One region of the Kitasatospora sp. NPDC058965 genome, then DNA from elsewhere that is predicted to be linked to it. Evidence: riboswitches for the same ligand, from Rfam matches in the RefSeq annotation. Region 1 holds a riboswitch; each other region holds the start of a gene.
What was found. Region 1 has a riboswitch for thiamine pyrophosphate ahead of ACFW1A_RS16060 (purine-cytosine permease family protein). Riboswitches for the same ligand answer to the same signal wherever they lie in the genome.

Region 1 (5,131 bases):
CCCGGTTGACCGCCTTGTTGTCGTTGGTGCTGGTCACCGTGGTGCTGGAGTGGCTGGCGCCGGAGGTGCCCGACGAGTTGCCCTTGAGCGCGGCGCCGGAGAGGCCGCCGGCCAGGCCGGCGATCAGCGCGACGGCCGCGACCAGCGCGACCAGGCCGCCCTTGCCCTTCTTGACCGGAACCGGCTGGCCGTAACCGGGCTCGCCCGGGTAACCGGCGGGGCCGCCGGGGTAGCCGGGAGCGCCCGGGTAGCCCGGGCCGCCGGGCGCCGACGGCCAGGCGCCGACCGGGTGCCCGGCGCCGAACGGGTGGTGCGGCTCGCCCGGCACGGCACCGGCGGCCGGGACGCCCGCGGTGATCGGCGGGGCGGCCGGCGGCGCCGTCGGGGCGGCGTACGGGTTGGCCGGCGGCTCGGCGGCCACCGGCGCGGTGGGCGCCACCGGCGGCGGCGCGTCGAGGTAGGAGGGCGCGGCCGGGGCCGCGGGCTCGGCCGCCGGCAGCACCGGCGGCGGCGCGTCGAGGTACTCCTGCGCCGCGGCCGGCTCCGGCGCGCTCACCCGGCCGAAGGCGACGGTCGGCGCCGCCCCCGGCTGCTCGGCCGGCGCGGCCGCCTCGGACTCGCGCGAGGGCGTCTCGCCACCGACCGCCGCAGTGCCCCCCGGCTCGCCCTGACCGCTGGAGAGCTGCTCCCCCTGCGGCCCGGTGGAACCACTCTCGTGCTCGGTGCTCACGGACGACCTCCATTGCTGACCAGGACCTTGGCCCCTAGTTTTTCCCATGTCCGATCTGGTTGCCGTAAGTGGCCTCCTGAAGAACTCGTAAGAATCCTTAGGCGGACCGTACGGCCCCCGCTTCGCCCCCCACCGCGGTCCACTCGTTCGGATCCGACCGAACGGCGTCCCGGGATACGGACGGCGCCCCGCCCCGCCTTGGCGTCGTCCCGGCTCCGGGCTACCCTGTCGCTGCCATTGAACTGACACGCGGGAGCTTGGACCCACCAGGCTGAGAGTGCGCTGGTCGACCGTACGCCATGGCGGGGACGCCGGTACGGGCGAGGGAGCGCTGACCGCCGGAACCTGTCCGGGTAATGCCGGCGTAGGGAGTACCGCCATGACGGCTGCTTCACCTTCCCCTGCCCCCACCGCCACCGCCGCGCCGCCGCACCCCGCGGCCACGGCGCGGGCCGAGGCCCCGCTGGTGCTGGACACCGCCCCGCCGCGCACCCTCGGCTTCAGGGACCAGTACGCGCTCTGGACCAACCTGGGCATCTCGCTGATCGGCTTCACCGGCGCGGCCACCGTGCTCGGCGCGCCCGGCAGCGAACTCTCCTTCGCCGCCTCGACGGTGGCGATCGTGCTCGGCACCGTGATCGGCACCGCGATGCTCTCGGTGGCCGCGCTGATCGGCGCCCGCACCGGCGCCCCGGCGATGGCGGTGCTGCGCGGGCTGTTCGGCACCCGGCTCTCCTACCTGCCCACCCTGCTGAACATCCTGCAGTGCCTGGGCTGGGGCGTCTTCGAGCTGATGGTGATCTCCTCCGGCGCGCAGACGGTGGCCGGCACCCAGGGCTGGCGCTGGCTCTTCGTGCTGCTGGCCGGCGCGCTGACCACCGCCCTGACCATCTGGCCGCTGGGCTCGATCGCGGCGCTGCGCAAGTACGTGACGATCGCGGTGGGCGTGGCGATGGTCTACTTCACCGTGCAGCTGGGCCGGCACGGCTTCCCCGACCCGGGTGCGGGCAACTGGACCGGCTTCCTGCCGGCCACCGACGCGGTGGTCGCGGTCTCCGTCTCCTTCGTCCCGCTGGCCGCCGACTACACCCGGCACGCGCGCTCGGCGAAGGCCTCGTTCTGGGCCAGCTTCTCCGGCTACACGCTGGCCCAGGTCTGGTGCTACCTGCTCGGCCTGATCGCGCTGCTGCAGTGCGGCGGCGACCCGGACAAGGTGCTCGGCTCGTTCGCCGGGGTGGCCGCCGGCTGGGCCTTCCTGCTGGTGCTGGTGCTGCGCGAGGCCGACCAGTCCTTCGCGAACGTGTACTCCACCGCGATGTCGGTGCACAACCTGCTGCCGCGGGTGGACCGCCGGCTGCTCAGCGGCGGGATCGGCGCGCTGGTCACCGCCGGGGCGCTGGCCATCACCAAGTTCACCGACGCCTACTACGCCTTCCTGGGCCTGATCGGCTCGGTCTTCGTGCCGCTGCTCGCGGTGCTGGTGGTGGACTACTTCCTGGGCCGCGGCCGGCAGGGCTGGGACATGACCGGGGACGCCCCGTCCCGCCCGCTGCTGCTGGCGCCCTGGCTGCTCGGCTTCGCGGTCTACCAGTTCCTGGAGCCGACCCCGAACGCCGGCTGGTGGACCCGCGGCTGGACCCACCTGCAGGGCTGGCTGCACTACACCCCGCAGCCCTGGGCCTGGGCCTCGCTGCTCGCCTTCCTGGTGGCCGGGCTGGCCACCCTCGGCCTGACCAAGCTGCCCGCAGGCCGCTGACCAGGACACTCGGCGTTCGGGGGTGCGTCGCACCGGCGTCACTTCCGGGCCCTAGGGTAGATGCGTGACGACTCCCTCCAGCTCCGCCACCCGCACCGACCGCTCCGCGCGGGCGGTGCAGGTGGTCGCCCACCGCGGCTCCTCCGAGGCGCTGCCCGAGCACACCCTGGCCGCCTACCGGCTGGCCCTGGCCGAGGGGGCCGACGCGGTCGAGTGCGACGTCCGGGTGACCGCCGACGACCAGCTGGTCTGCGTGCACGACCGGACCATCGCCCGGACCTCCGACGGCGGGCGCCGGGTGGTCTCCACGATGACCCTGGCCGAGCTGGAGCGGTACGACTTCGGGTCCTGGAAGGCGGCCGGGGACGCGGCGCCGCAGCCGCAGCCGGTGCTCAAGCTGGCCGACCTGCTGGCACTGGTCGCCGACGCCGGCCGCCGGGTCGACCTGGCGATCGAGACCAAGCACCCGGTCCGCCGACGGGGCCAGGTGGAGACCGAACTGGTCGCCATGCTGAAGCACTTCGGCATCGAGGGGGCGGTCAACGGGACGCAGGGCGCGCCCGACAAGCCGCACGCGCGCCTGATGAGCTTCTCCGGGGTGGCACTGCGCCGACTGCGCGCCGACGCGCCCCAGTACCCGCGGGTCTTCCTCTTCGAGCACCCGGCGATGCTGCGGCTGTGGCCGGGGGCCGGGCTGCCGGCCGGCGCGGTGGTGGCCGGACCCGGGATCGAGCTGGTCCGCCGCAAGCCGGACCTGGTCAGGGGGCTGCTGGCGGCCGGCCACCGGGTGCACGTGTGGACGGTGGACCGGCCGGAGGACGTCGAGCTCTGCCTGGAGCTCGGGGTCGAGGCGATCATCACCAACCGGCCGCGCGCCGTGCTGGACCAACTCGGCCGCTGATCAACTCAGTTGGCAGGATTTCGCCAGTGACGCAATCACGCCGTTCTGGAATGACTCAGCGTAAGCGGATAATCACCTCTCGACCACAGCGGGTGGCGATCCGTACCCGACTTCACAATTGACGCACCTCGAACAGCCGGAGCCGTTTCCGCCCCATTCCCCCGGGGCATCCATCCCTCGGCAAACGCTGAAGGAGGTCCGGGGGTGGCGTTGATGGTGGCGCGTGAAGTGCCGACTTCATCGACCATGGCGGTGCCGCACGGTCCAGCCAGTGTCGGGGCCGCGAGGCGCCGGCTGCGGCGTGATCTGGGCGACCGCGAGGTACCCGACGCGGTCATCGACGACGCGGTTCTGATCCTTTCCGAACTGCTCAGCAATTCCTGCCGGTATGCACGGCCACTGGCACCATTGCTGGCGCTGGCAGGGGGGGCGGAAGGGGAATTCCGGGGTGCCAGGGGTGATTTGACGAAGTCTTCGGGAACCGGCGGGGAAGTGGCCGCACCGGTCACGGATTCGGCCACCGAGGACCTCGGCGGAATCCTGGTCCGCTGGCAGATGCACGCCGACGGCGTGCTGACCCTGGAGGTCACCGACGGCGGTGCCAGCACCCGCCCGCTGCCGGCCAGTCCGTCGCTCACCGCCAGGGGCGGCCGCGGGCTGAGCATCGTCGGGAAGCTGGCCCAGGACTGGGGGGTCCGCGACGCGCCGGGCGAGGTGACGGTCTGGGCGGCGCTCGCCCCGGCCCGCCGCCAGCACGTCGAACCGGCCCGCCCGCAGCACGCCAGGTCGGCCTGAGCACCGCCGAAACCTCGTTAGGCTGCCCCGGAGCACACCGACCCACCGTTCCGGGAGAGCCGCCCCATGGCCAAGAAGGCTGCCAAGAAGTCGCCCACGTCCGTCAGGAGCACCGCCGCCGACGGCACCGTCCCGGTGGTCGGCGCCCGCGAGGACTGCCCCTGCGGCTCGGGCCGCCGCTACAAGGCCTGCCACGGCCGTCAGGCCGCCCACGCGGTGCAGGAGCTGGTGCACCGCCCGTTCGAGGGACTGGCGGGCGAGGCCGACTGGGTGGCGCTGCGCGAGCTGGTGCCCGCCGCCACGGTGCCGCTGACCCTGACGCCGGAGGCGGCCGCGCAGGCGGTCGGCGAGGTGCCCTCGGTCACCCTGGCCACCGTGCTGCCGCTGGCCTGGCCGGCGCTGCGCCGGGCCGACGGCTCGATCCTGCTGGGCCTGCAGACCCAGTCCTCCTCCGGCGACCTGAGCCGCGACCTGGGCGACGCGCTGGTGGCGGCGCTGGCCACCGAGCCGGGCAACCCGGTGCCGACCCGCCGCCCCGGCACCGACGGCCCGCGCCTGCAGGAGCTGCTGGACGCCGCGGCCCCGTTCGTCCCGGACGTGCACACCGGCTTCGAGTTCTGGCTGGAGGACGCCGAGTCCGCCACCGGCGAGGTGGCCGCCTCGCTGGAGCGGGCCAACGCCTCCGCGATCCCGACCGAGAAGGTCACCAGCGTGCCGAGCGCCTACTGGTGCGGCACCCCGGACAAGAACCACCTGCGCTGGGTGATGACGGTCCCCGAGGAGCAGCTGCTGGACGCGCTGGCCCGGCTGGCCGCGGCGGGCGAGGCCTCGCTGGGCGAGGACACCCGGCTGGTCGGCTCGTTCCGCGCGCACGGGCTGACCGTGCCGGTCTGGGACCTGCCGGTGGCGATGACGGCCGCCGACTGCGAGAAGCCCGCCGCCGCGTTCG
Region 2 (5,131 bases), on a different contig from region 1:
CAGGCCCGGCGCGCACCCACCGCCGACTTCAGGGGCACCTCCGGGTCCGCGGCCGCGGCCGGATCGAGCTGCGGGCGCTGCTCGACCAGGCGCCGGCCCTGGGCCAGGTCGCGCGGGCGGTCCACGGTGAGCAGCGCGGTGAGGGCGCCGTCGCGCAGCCACAGCGCGCTCCACTGCGGGTCCTCGGGCGAACCGCGCCACACCAGCTCGTCGCCGGCGGCGTGCCGGCCGGCGTACTGCACCATGCGGCCGAACTGCTCGGACCAGAAGTAGGGGACCGGGTCGTAGGGCAGGTCCGTGCCGAGCACCGCCGCGGCCGCCGCGCGGCCGGAGTGCAGCGCGTGGTCCCAGTGCTGGACGGTGATCCGTCCGCCGAACCGGGCCGAGGGGTAGGAGGCGCAGTCGCCGGCCGCGTACACCCCGGGCAGCGAGGTGCGCAGCCGGTCGTCGGTGACGACGGCGCCGGTGGCGTCCAGCTCCACCGGACCGCCGGCCAGCCAGCCGGTGTCGGGGCGGGCGCCGATGCCGACCACCACCTGGTCGGCGGGCACCGCGGTGCCGTCGGCCAGCCGCACCGCGCCGGGCTCCACGGCGGCGACCCGGGCGCCGAGCCGCAGCCGGACCCCGGCCTCGGCGTACCAGCGCTCCATCGGGGCGGTCAGCTCCGGCGGCAGGGCGTCGGCCAGCGGGGCCGCGGCGGCCTCCAGCACGGTCACCTCGCAGCCCAGCTGCCGGGCCGCGGTCGCGGTCTCGGCACCGATCCAGCCGGCCCCGACCAGCACCAGGTGCTGACCGGGGGTGAGCACCTGACGCAGTGCCAGCGCGTCGTCCAGGGTGCGCAGCAGCCGCTCGTTCCCCGCGCCGGGCAGCGGCACGGCCCTGGCCCCGGTGGCGAGCACCAAGTGGTCGTAGCGCAGCTCGCCGGCGTCGGTCGCCAGCACCCCCGCGGCCAGCCCGGTCGCGGTGCGGCCGAGCGCCAGGTCCACGCCCAGCTCCGCCCAGTCCAGCTCGAAGGCGGTCCGGTCCGCCTTGCCCAGCAGCACGTCCTTGGAGAGCGGCGGGCGGTCGTACGGCAGGTGCTGCTCCGCCCCCACCAGGGTCACCGCCCCCGACCAGCCCCCCTCGCGCAGCGCCACCGCGCACTGCGCCCCGGCCATCCCCGCCCCGACGATCACCACACGCTCATCAGCCACCGGCCCACTGTAGCGGCGGGCGTCCCACCCCATGGGCGGTCGCTTCAACGCGGTGCGGGACCGGCGTTATGGTGGGGGCATCCTCACGGGAGCCCGGCGCACCGGGCTGAGAGGCGGGCTGCGCGGCCTGCGACCGTCCGAACCTGATCCGGGTCATTCCGGCGAAGGGAGAACCGTTCTCTTGACGCGCTTGGAAGACGGTGCGCGAACCGACGTCCTGGTCGTGGGCGGCGGCATCATCGGGCTCGCGGTGGCCTGGCGGGCCCGCCAGCGGGGCCTGGCCGTCACCGTGCTCGACCCGCGGCCCGGCGGCGGGGCGGCCCTGGTCGCCGCCGGCATGCTGGCCCCGGTCACCGAACTGCAGTACGGCGAGGAGCCGCTGCTGCACCTCGGGATCGCCTCCAACCGGCGGTACGCCGAGTTCGCCGCCGAGCTGGCGGCCGCCACCGGCCTGGAGACCGGCTACCGCGCCACCGGCACCCTGGCCGTCGCGCTGGACGCCGACGACAAGGCCGAGCTGGGCGAGCTGCACGCGTTCCACCAGCGGCTCGGCCTGGACTCGACCTGGGTCACCGGCCGCGAGGCCCGCAAGCTCGAACCGATGCTGGCCCCCGGCGTCCGCGGCGGCCTGCACGTGGCCGACGACCACCAGGTGGACGGCCGCCGGCTGCTGACCGCGCTGCTGCGGGCCTGCGAGCGGGCCGGCGTCGTGCTGCACCGCGCCGAGGCCGCCGAGCTGCTGGTCGAGCACGACCGGGCGGTCGGGGTGCGCACCGGCACCGGCGAGCGGGTGACGGCCGGTCGGACCGTGCTGGCGGCCGGCTGCCGCAGCCACCGGCTGCCCGGCCTGCCGGACGGGGTGCTGCCGCCGGTCCGCCCGGTCAAGGGGCAGATCCTGCGGCTGCGGATCCCCGCGCCGTACCGCCCGTTCCTGTCCCGCAACGTGCGCGCCGTGGTCCGCGGCGCCCACCTGTACCTGGTCCCGCGCGCCGACGGCGAGCTGGTGGTCGGCGCCACCAGCGAGGAGCAGGGCTACGACACCACGGTCACCGCCGGCGGCGTCTACGAGCTGCTGCGCGACGCGCACGAGCTGGTCCCCGGGATCACCGAGCTGCCGCTGGTGGAGACCGGCGCCGGCCTGCGCCCGGGCTCGCCGGACAACGCCCCGCTGCTCGGCCCGACCGCGCTGCCCGGCCTGGTCGCCGCCACCGGCCACTACCGCAACGGCGTGCTGCTCACCCCGGTCACCGCCGACCTGCTCGCCGAGTACCTGGCCACCGGCACCGTCCCCGCCCTCGCCGCCCCCTTCTCCCCCAGCCGCTTCGCCAGGAGCTCCGCATGAACCAGATCCCGCTGACCGTCAACGGCGAGCCGCGCGAGCTCGCCGGACCCGCCACCCTCGCCGACCTGGTCGCCGAGCTGACCCGGGCCGCCGCCGGGGTGGCCGCCGCGGTCAACGAGACCGTGGTGCCGCGCGGCGCCTGGTCCGACACCCGCCTCGCCGCCGGCGACCGGGTCGAGATCCTCACCGCCGTCCAGGGGGGCTGAGCCGTGGCCGACGACCTCTTCCACCTCGGCGGCACCGCCTTCACCTCCCGCCTGATCATGGGCACCGGCGGCGCGCCCAGCCTGGACGTGCTGGAGCAGGCGCTGCGGGTCTCCGGGACCGAGCTGACCACCGTCGCGATGCGCCGGGTCGCCCCGGACACCCAGGGCTCGGTGCTGGACGTGCTGGTCCGCAACGGGATCCGGGTGCTGCCCAACACGGCCGGCTGCTTCACGGCCGGCGAGGCGGTGCTGACCGCCCGACTGGCCCGCGAGGCGCTGGGCACCGACTGGGTCAAGCTGGAGGTCATCGCCGACGAGCGGACCCTGCTGCCGGACCCGATCGAACTGCTGGACGCCGCCGAGACGCTGGTGGACGACGGCTTCACCGTGCTGCCCTACACCAACGACGACCCGGTGCTGGCCCGCAAGCTGGAGGACGTGGGCTGTGCGGCGATCATGCCGCTCGGCTCGCCGATCGGCTCCGGGCTGGGCATCCGCAACCCGCACAACTTCCAGCTGATCGTCGAGGGCGCCGGTGTCCCGGTGATCCTGGACGCCGGCGCGGGCACCGCCTCCGACGTGGCGCTGGCGATGGAACTGGGCTGCTCCGCGGTGATGCTGGCCTCGGCCGTCACCCGGGCGCAGGAGCCGGTGCTGATGGCGGACGCGATGCGCCGGGCCTGCGAGGCCGGCCGGCTGGCGCACCGGGCCGGCCGGATCCCGCGCCGGTTCCACGCCGAGGCCTCCTCGGCGATGGCCGGCCGGGCCGACCTCGACCACCGCGAGCGCCCCGCCTTCTGACGGCCCGTACGGCGGGCGGGGTACGGAACCAGGACGTGGTCGACACCCAACCGTGCCCTGCCCGCCCCTACACTCCTACGGTGGACACGACGTTGAACGACCCCCTGATCGGCGCGCTGCTCGACGGCCGCTACCGGGTCGAGGCGCGGATCGCGGTGGGCGGCATGGCCACCGTCTACCGCGGCACCGACACCCGGCTGGACCGGGTGCTGGCGCTCAAGGTGATGCACCGGGCGCTGGCCGGCGACGACGGGTTCACCGACCGCTTCATCCGCGAGGCCAAGGCCGTGGCCAGGCTCTCGCACCCCAACGTGGTCAACGTCTTCGACCAGGGCGCGGACGGCGGCGTGGTCTTCCTGGCCATGGAGTACGTGCCCGGGCGGACCCTGCGCGACCTGCTCGGCGACCGCGGCGCGCTCTCGGTGCGGGCGGCGCTGGACGTGCTGGAGCCGGTGCTGGCCGCGCTCGGCGCCGCGCACCGGGCCGGCCTGGTGCACCGGGACGTGAAGCCGGAGAACGTGCTGATCACCGACGGCGGCCTGGTCAAGGTCGCCGACTTCGGCCTGGTCCGCCAGCTCACCGGCGCCTCGGTGACCGACACCACCACGCCCGGTCAGATCATGGGCACCGTCTCGTACTTGGCGCCGGAGCAGATCCAGCCGCAGGACGGCACCGACCAGCGGGTGGACGTCTACGCGGCCGGGATCATGCTGTACGAGCTGCTGACCGGCAGCAAGCCCTACACCGGCGAGAACCCGCTGCAGGTGATCTACCGTCACCTCAACGAGGACGTGCCGGCCCCCTCGCTCGCCGTCCCCGGGCTGCCGCCGGAGCTGGACGCGATAGTGCGCGCCGCCACCGCCCGCGACCCGCAGGCCCGGCCGTGGGACGCGGTGGAACTGCTCGCCGCCCTGCAGCGGGCGCGCCGTCGGCTGACCCCGGCCCAACTCGACGCCGAGCCGCCCGCCGCCACCCGGCCGGCCCCGCGGTTCGGCACCAGCGAGCCCACCTCGGTGCTGTCCGGCCCGCCGCCGGAGCGCACCAGCGTGCTGCCGCAGCCGCTGCTGCCGCCGACCCGCCCGTACCACGAGCCGGAGCCGGTGCGCCCGGCCCGTCCGCCGCGCGCCCGGCGCCCGCGCCGCGGTCTGGTCTGGGGCGTGGTGCTGGCGGTGCTGGCCGCGGTGGTGGCCACCACCAGCTACCTGCTCTCCGGCGCGGTCTACACGACGGTGCCCGGCGTGCTGGGCCTCAGCCAGGCGCAGGCCCGCAGCACGCTGGACGGGGCCGGGTTGAGCGCCCGCTTCGTGCAGGCCTTCAGCGAGACCGTGCCGTCCGGCCAGGTGATCTCCACCGACCCGGCGGTGGGCCAGAAGGTGCAGAAGAGCGACGGGGTCAAGGTCACCCTCTCCAAGGGCCCGGAGCGGATCGCGGTGCCCGACGTCACCGGCAGGCCGCTGGACCAGGCCCGCGCCCAGCTCGGCGCGGCCCGGCTGACCCCCGGGACCACGACCGAGGACTTCAGCCCGACCGTGCCGCAGGGCTCGGTGATCTCCACCTCGCCGGCGCCGGGGCAGCCGCTGGCGCCGAAC
Region 3 (5,131 bases), on a different contig from region 1:
GCGATGCGGGCGTCCCGCTGGACCGCCGCGGCGTGCGGGGCGGCCAGGTTCATGATGTAGCCGGTCGGGTCCAGGATCTCCTGGATCTGCAGCGAGTCGATGATCAGGCCGAGCTTCTCCATCTCGGCGCCGGAGGCGGCCCGGGTCTCCCCGGTCAGCCGCTCGCGGTCGCGGATCATCTCCTCGACCGTCAACCCGCCCACGATGGAGCGCAGGTGGCCGGCGAAGACGTTGTGCACCCGCTGGCCCATGTACTTCTGCTGGTCCAGGAAGCGGCGGGCGGCGTTGGCGATGGAGACCGTGTCGTCCCCGACCTTGAAGATCACCACGCCCTTGACCTGGACCGGGATGCCCTGCGAGGTCACGCACTCGACGTCCAGCTCGGCCTCGTTGAGGTCCAGCGAGAGCTTGCGGACCACCTGGATGCCCGGGGTGACCAGGGTCCCGCGGCCGGTGACCACCCGGAAGCCGAGTCCCTCGCCGAGGCCCTCGGTGCGGTGCTTCGAACCGGAGATGATGAGCGCCTCGTTGGGCTCCGCCACCCGCCAGCAGAGTTTGAAGACGATGACGATCAGAAGCAGTGCTGCCGCGGCGACACCCGCGATCGTGCCGATCAACACCGGCGGTTCCCCCTTCAGGGCACACCGATCCCGTGGCTGCGCTCGGTTGTGCAGGGATGCGCGGAAGCCGGTGGCGACAGGTGATTCTGCGCCCGATCACGCCGGTTGAAAAGAGCGGCGCGCGGCTCTTCCGGGGCTGGGACAGGACCGGGACGAGACCGCGACCTGACGCAGTCCGTGACGCCCGGTCAGCCGTGCAGCGGCGCCACGTAGACCGTGCGCGGCGGCTGGTACTCGACCACCACCACCTGGGTGCCGACCGGCAGCGGCTCGCCCGGCACCGCCGGGTAGGCCAGGAAGGCCTCGCTGCCGACCCGTTCCGGCACGTGCACCAGGACCTCGCCGACCAGCCCCGGGCCGACCTTCCCGGTGACCCGCCCGGTGTACCCGATCATCGCGCTCCCCCGTCCGCTCCGTCCGCGTCCAGTCTGCCCCAGCGCCCGCGGTGCGGACCCCTACTGGACCGGGCGCAGACCTGCGGCTACCGTGTTCACGTCTTTGGGCAGGCAAGTCCGCCTGCCAACGGGAGCTCGGAGCACCGGGCTGAGAGGGCACTGAAAGGTCACGCCGACGGGCGTGCCGAGGGCTGTGCCGACCGCAGGAACCTGGACCGGGTAATGCCGGCGTAGGGAGTAGAAGGTCAGATGACCACGTTCGATGACGCACGTCCGGCCACGGTCGAGTCCGCGGCCACCGGGTACCCGACCCCGGCCTGGCGCAAGGCCTACGTCGAGGGTTCCCGGCCCGACCTGCGGGTGCCGCTGCGCGAGGTGCAGCTCACCAACGGCCGCACCGTGCCGCTGTACGACACCTCCGGCCCGTACACCGACCCCTCCTACGAGCCCGACGTGCGCCGCGGCCTGCCCGCGCTGCGCGACCCGTGGATCCGCCAGCGCGGCGACGTCGAGGAGTACGACGGCCGCGAGGCGCGCCCCGAGGACGACGGGATCAAGCACACCGCGCCGCGCGGGGGCAACCTGCGCAACCTGGACGCCGTCTTCCCCGGCCGCCCGCGCCGCCCGCTGCGGGCCCGCGACGGGGTGGCGGTCACCCAGCTCGCCTACGCCAAGCAGGGCGTGGTCACCCCCGAGATGGAGTTCGTGGCCCTGCGCGAAGGCCTGGCACCGGAGTTCGTCCGGGACGAGGTGGCCCGCGGCTGCGCCGTGATCCCGGTCAACGTCAACCACCCGGAGGTGGAGCCGGCCATCATCGGCACCAACTTCCTGGTCAAGATCAACGCCAACATCGGCAACTCCGCGGTGACCTCCTCGATCGAGGAGGAGGTGGAGAAGATGACCTGGGCCACCCGCTGGGGCGCCGACACGGTGATGGACCTCTCCACCGGCCGCAACATCCACACCACCCGCGAGTGGATCCTGCGCAACTCCCCGGTCCCGATCGGCACCGTCCCGCTCTACCAGGCGCTGGAGAAGGTGGACGGCCGGGCCGAGGAGCTGAGCTGGGAGGTCTACCGGGACACCGTCATCGAGCAGTGCGAGCAGGGCGTCGACTACATGACGGTGCACGCCGGCGTGCTGCTGCGCTACGTCCCGCTGACGGCCCGTCGCAAGACCGGCATCGTCTCGCGCGGCGGCTCGATCATGGCCGCCTGGTGCCTGGCGCACCACCAGGAGAACTTCCTCTACACCAACTTCGAGGAGCTCTGCGACATCCTGCGCGCCTACGACGTCACCTTCTCCCTCGGTGACGGCCTGCGCCCGGGCTCGATCGCGGACGCCAACGACGAGGCGCAGTTCGCCGAGCTGCAGACCCTGGGCGAGCTGGGCCGGATCGCCCGCGCCAAGGACGTGCAGGTGATGATCGAGGGCCCGGGCCACGTCCCGATGCACAAGATCAAGGAGAACATGGATCTCCAGAAGGAGATCTGCGACGAGGCGCCGTTCTACACCCTCGGCCCGCTCACCACGGACGTGGCCCCCGGCTACGACCACATCACCTCGGGCATCGGCGCCGCGATGATCGCCTGGTGGGGCACCGCGATGCTCTGCTACGTCACCCCCAAGGAGCACCTGGGCCTGCCCAACCGGGACGACGTGAAGACCGGCGTGATCACCTACAAGATCGCCGCCCACGCCGCCGACCTGGCCAAGGGCCACCCCGGCGCCCAGGCCTGGGACGACGCCCTCTCCGACGCCCGCTTCGAGTTCCGCTGGGAGGACCAGTTCAACCTGGCCCTCGACCCGGAGACGGCCCGCGACTTCCACGACGAGACGCTGCCGGCGGAGCCCGCGAAGACGGCCCACTTCTGCTCGATGTGCGGGCCGAAGTTCTGCTCGATGAAGATCAGCAAATCCATCAATGAGAAGTTCGGCAACGGTGCTGCCTCGCCGGAGTACGACGAGGCCGCTGTCGAGGGCATGAAGGCCATGTCCGAGGAGTTCAAGGCCCAAGGCAACAAGGTCTACCTGCCGATGGCGGACTGACCAGACCCGCCGTCCGTCCGGGCCGGGAGCACCGTCCTGCTCCCGGTCTCGGAGGCGTGTGCACGGCTGCCCTGGGAGGCAGGAGGGGGGCTTCCAAGCGCAGCACGGGCTTACTGGTATGCATTCCGTCATGACCCAGCAGAACCAGGCTGCACCGGACGTCGCCGGGTGGGCGACCACCTGCCGCGCCATCACCAGCGACGTGCTGGCGGCCCTAGGCCTGCCCCAGGACCTTGTGCAGACCGATCCGGGCAGGGCGATGCGCCTCATCGAGGAACAACTCGCCGAGCGCGCGGCTGATCCCCATCTGCAGACCGAGCAGGACCGGATCTTCAACTCCCAGGTGATCATGGGGTTCACCGCCGAGTTCCTGATCAGCGTGCACGGAGCTCGGTGGGACTGGATGATCGACGCATCGTCACCCTTGGGCGGTCGCTGGGTCATCACGAGCTTCGCCCACCCGCTGGGCCAGGAGACGGTTCCGGTGGATGTTCCCGGACTCGCGTACGAGGCTGCGACCAGCGGGGACCCGAGCCTCGTGGACGTGATCAATCAGGCGGAGCGGCTCTCCATGATTCGGGTGTTGCGCTGATCGGCGGCTGACCTCGGGCGAAAGGCGGGTGACGTGCCGGTCAGAGAGACCTGTTGTCCTGCTTCTCAGGCTGAAGCGGTTGAGCCCTTCCTCGGTCCTCGGGGAAGGCTCGTGTCCTGTGCGGCTCACTCGTCCTGGAAGGCCTCCGCCGCCGCCGACTACCGGATGACCGGCCCCTGCCCGGATCGCCAGTCGTTGATCCGCTTGCGGATGCTCGGGACCATGGGCAAGCCGTCCACGTCACGCGGGTCGAACCAGGCAACCTCGAACGACTCGTCGGATACGCGCAGTTCGCCGCTGACGGGTCGGGCGAGCAGGCAGATGGAGAACTCCTGGCGCACTTCACCGTCGTCGTAGGCGAAGACGTGGCCGGGGTTGGTGTAGGTCCCCACGATGCCGGTGATCTCCACCTGGACGCCGGTCTCCTCGAAGGTCTCCCGGATACCGCACCCCGCGAGCGATTCGCCCAGCTCCATCTTCCCGCCAGGTAGCGCCCACATCCCGTTGTCGGTGCGCCGCTGGAGCAGGATGCGGCCGGACTCGTCCACGACGACCACCGAGGCGGCTGGAACGAGGCTGTTGGGCTTCGGTGCGTTCGGATCGTCCTCATAGTCACGCCTGGCCATGATCGGCTACCTCCCAGATGTTGCGCCCGCGACTCCAGAGCTCTTCGACGTGATCGGCGAACCGGTCGAACATGCCGTCGTCTTGGGCGCGCCTCAAGTGCATCATCGGCGAGTCATGGCCGACCCTGCGGGCAAGGATCGGCGTCACGATCATCTCGTCATCGAAGCGGAACACGGACAGGTTGACGTGACCGGTCTCGAACCGGCCCTCGATGTCCCCGACATCCCGAAGCCGTTGTAGCTCACTCATCGTCACGGCGATGCGGGTGGACAGCGTGAGCGGGACGCCTTCTTCGGCCTCGCGGGCCCGGGTGACCGGGCTGTCCGGGTCGCCGATCAGGAACCTGACCCGGCACCCGGTCTGAGCCTTCCGGCGGAGTGCGCCGGCCAGGTTCGCCTGCTCCAGCCACAGGAAGTAGTTGGTGTATCCCGCGAAGGTCAGCTCGCGCTGCGCTTTGGTGATGAGCGACCGCCAGAGCGAGGCGGGCGCCGCTGATCGGTAGGGGAACACCTGGATGACCTCACGGTCAGGTCCTGTCTTGAGCGCCGAACGGACGGCAGTTGGCCACAACGTGGATTCCTCCTCTCCCAGCGCCTCGCAGGCCGCCCATCGGTGTCGAGCGTGGGGGATGCGGGTGGGGTAGGCGATCCATCGGCCAACCGTCTTGGCGTCGACGCCACATGCCTCTGCGAGCTGCGCTTCGGTCATCTTGGCATTCGCCATCGCACGGCGGAGAGCGTGATTCATAGTTCACCTCTTGAGCCCGTAGAGGACGGGACGAACCGTATCGGTGAAGCGTCCCAAACGTCCCACAAACGCGGTAGGAACGCCCCGACGTGCAGCGGGAG

Region 2: another riboswitch for thiamine pyrophosphate. It lies ahead of thiO (glycine oxidase ThiO); the one in region 1 lies ahead of ACFW1A_RS16060 (purine-cytosine permease family protein).
Region 3: another riboswitch for thiamine pyrophosphate. It lies ahead of thiC (phosphomethylpyrimidine synthase ThiC); the one in region 1 lies ahead of ACFW1A_RS16060 (purine-cytosine permease family protein).

Annotation. Positions count from the first base shown of each region.
Region 1 is NZ_JBHYKG010000080.1:19,240-24,370, forward strand. Features, by position in the region: gene ACFW1A_RS16055 (S1C family serine protease) at 1-730, opposite strand, end outside; TPP riboswitch at 970-1,118, shown strand; gene ACFW1A_RS16060 (purine-cytosine permease family protein) at 1,110-2,486, shown strand; gene ACFW1A_RS16065 (glycerophosphodiester phosphodiesterase family protein) at 2,551-3,387, shown strand; gene ACFW1A_RS16070 (ATP-binding protein) at 3,592-4,182, shown strand; gene ACFW1A_RS16075 (DUF5926 family protein) at 4,249-5,131, shown strand, end outside.
Region 2 is NZ_JBHYKG010000133.1:16,005-21,135, reverse strand. Features, by position in the region: gene ACFW1A_RS21985 (NAD(P)/FAD-dependent oxidoreductase) at 1-1,226, opposite strand, end outside; TPP riboswitch at 1,269-1,380, shown strand; gene thiO (glycine oxidase ThiO) at 1,375-2,535, shown strand; gene thiS (sulfur carrier protein ThiS) at 2,532-2,741, shown strand; gene ACFW1A_RS21970 (thiazole synthase) at 2,745-3,542, shown strand; gene pknB (Stk1 family PASTA domain-containing Ser/Thr kinase) at 3,623-5,131, shown strand, end outside.
Region 3 is NZ_JBHYKG010000297.1:1,001-6,131, forward strand. Features, by position in the region: gene ACFW1A_RS32940 (SPFH domain-containing protein) at 1-620, opposite strand, end outside; gene ACFW1A_RS32945 (hypothetical protein) at 809-1,015, opposite strand; TPP riboswitch at 1,133-1,270, shown strand; gene thiC (phosphomethylpyrimidine synthase ThiC) at 1,265-3,064, shown strand; gene ACFW1A_RS32955 (hypothetical protein) at 3,195-3,656, shown strand; gene ACFW1A_RS32960 (NUDIX domain-containing protein) at 3,815-4,282, opposite strand; gene ACFW1A_RS32965 (DUF5919 domain-containing protein) at 4,269-4,991, opposite strand.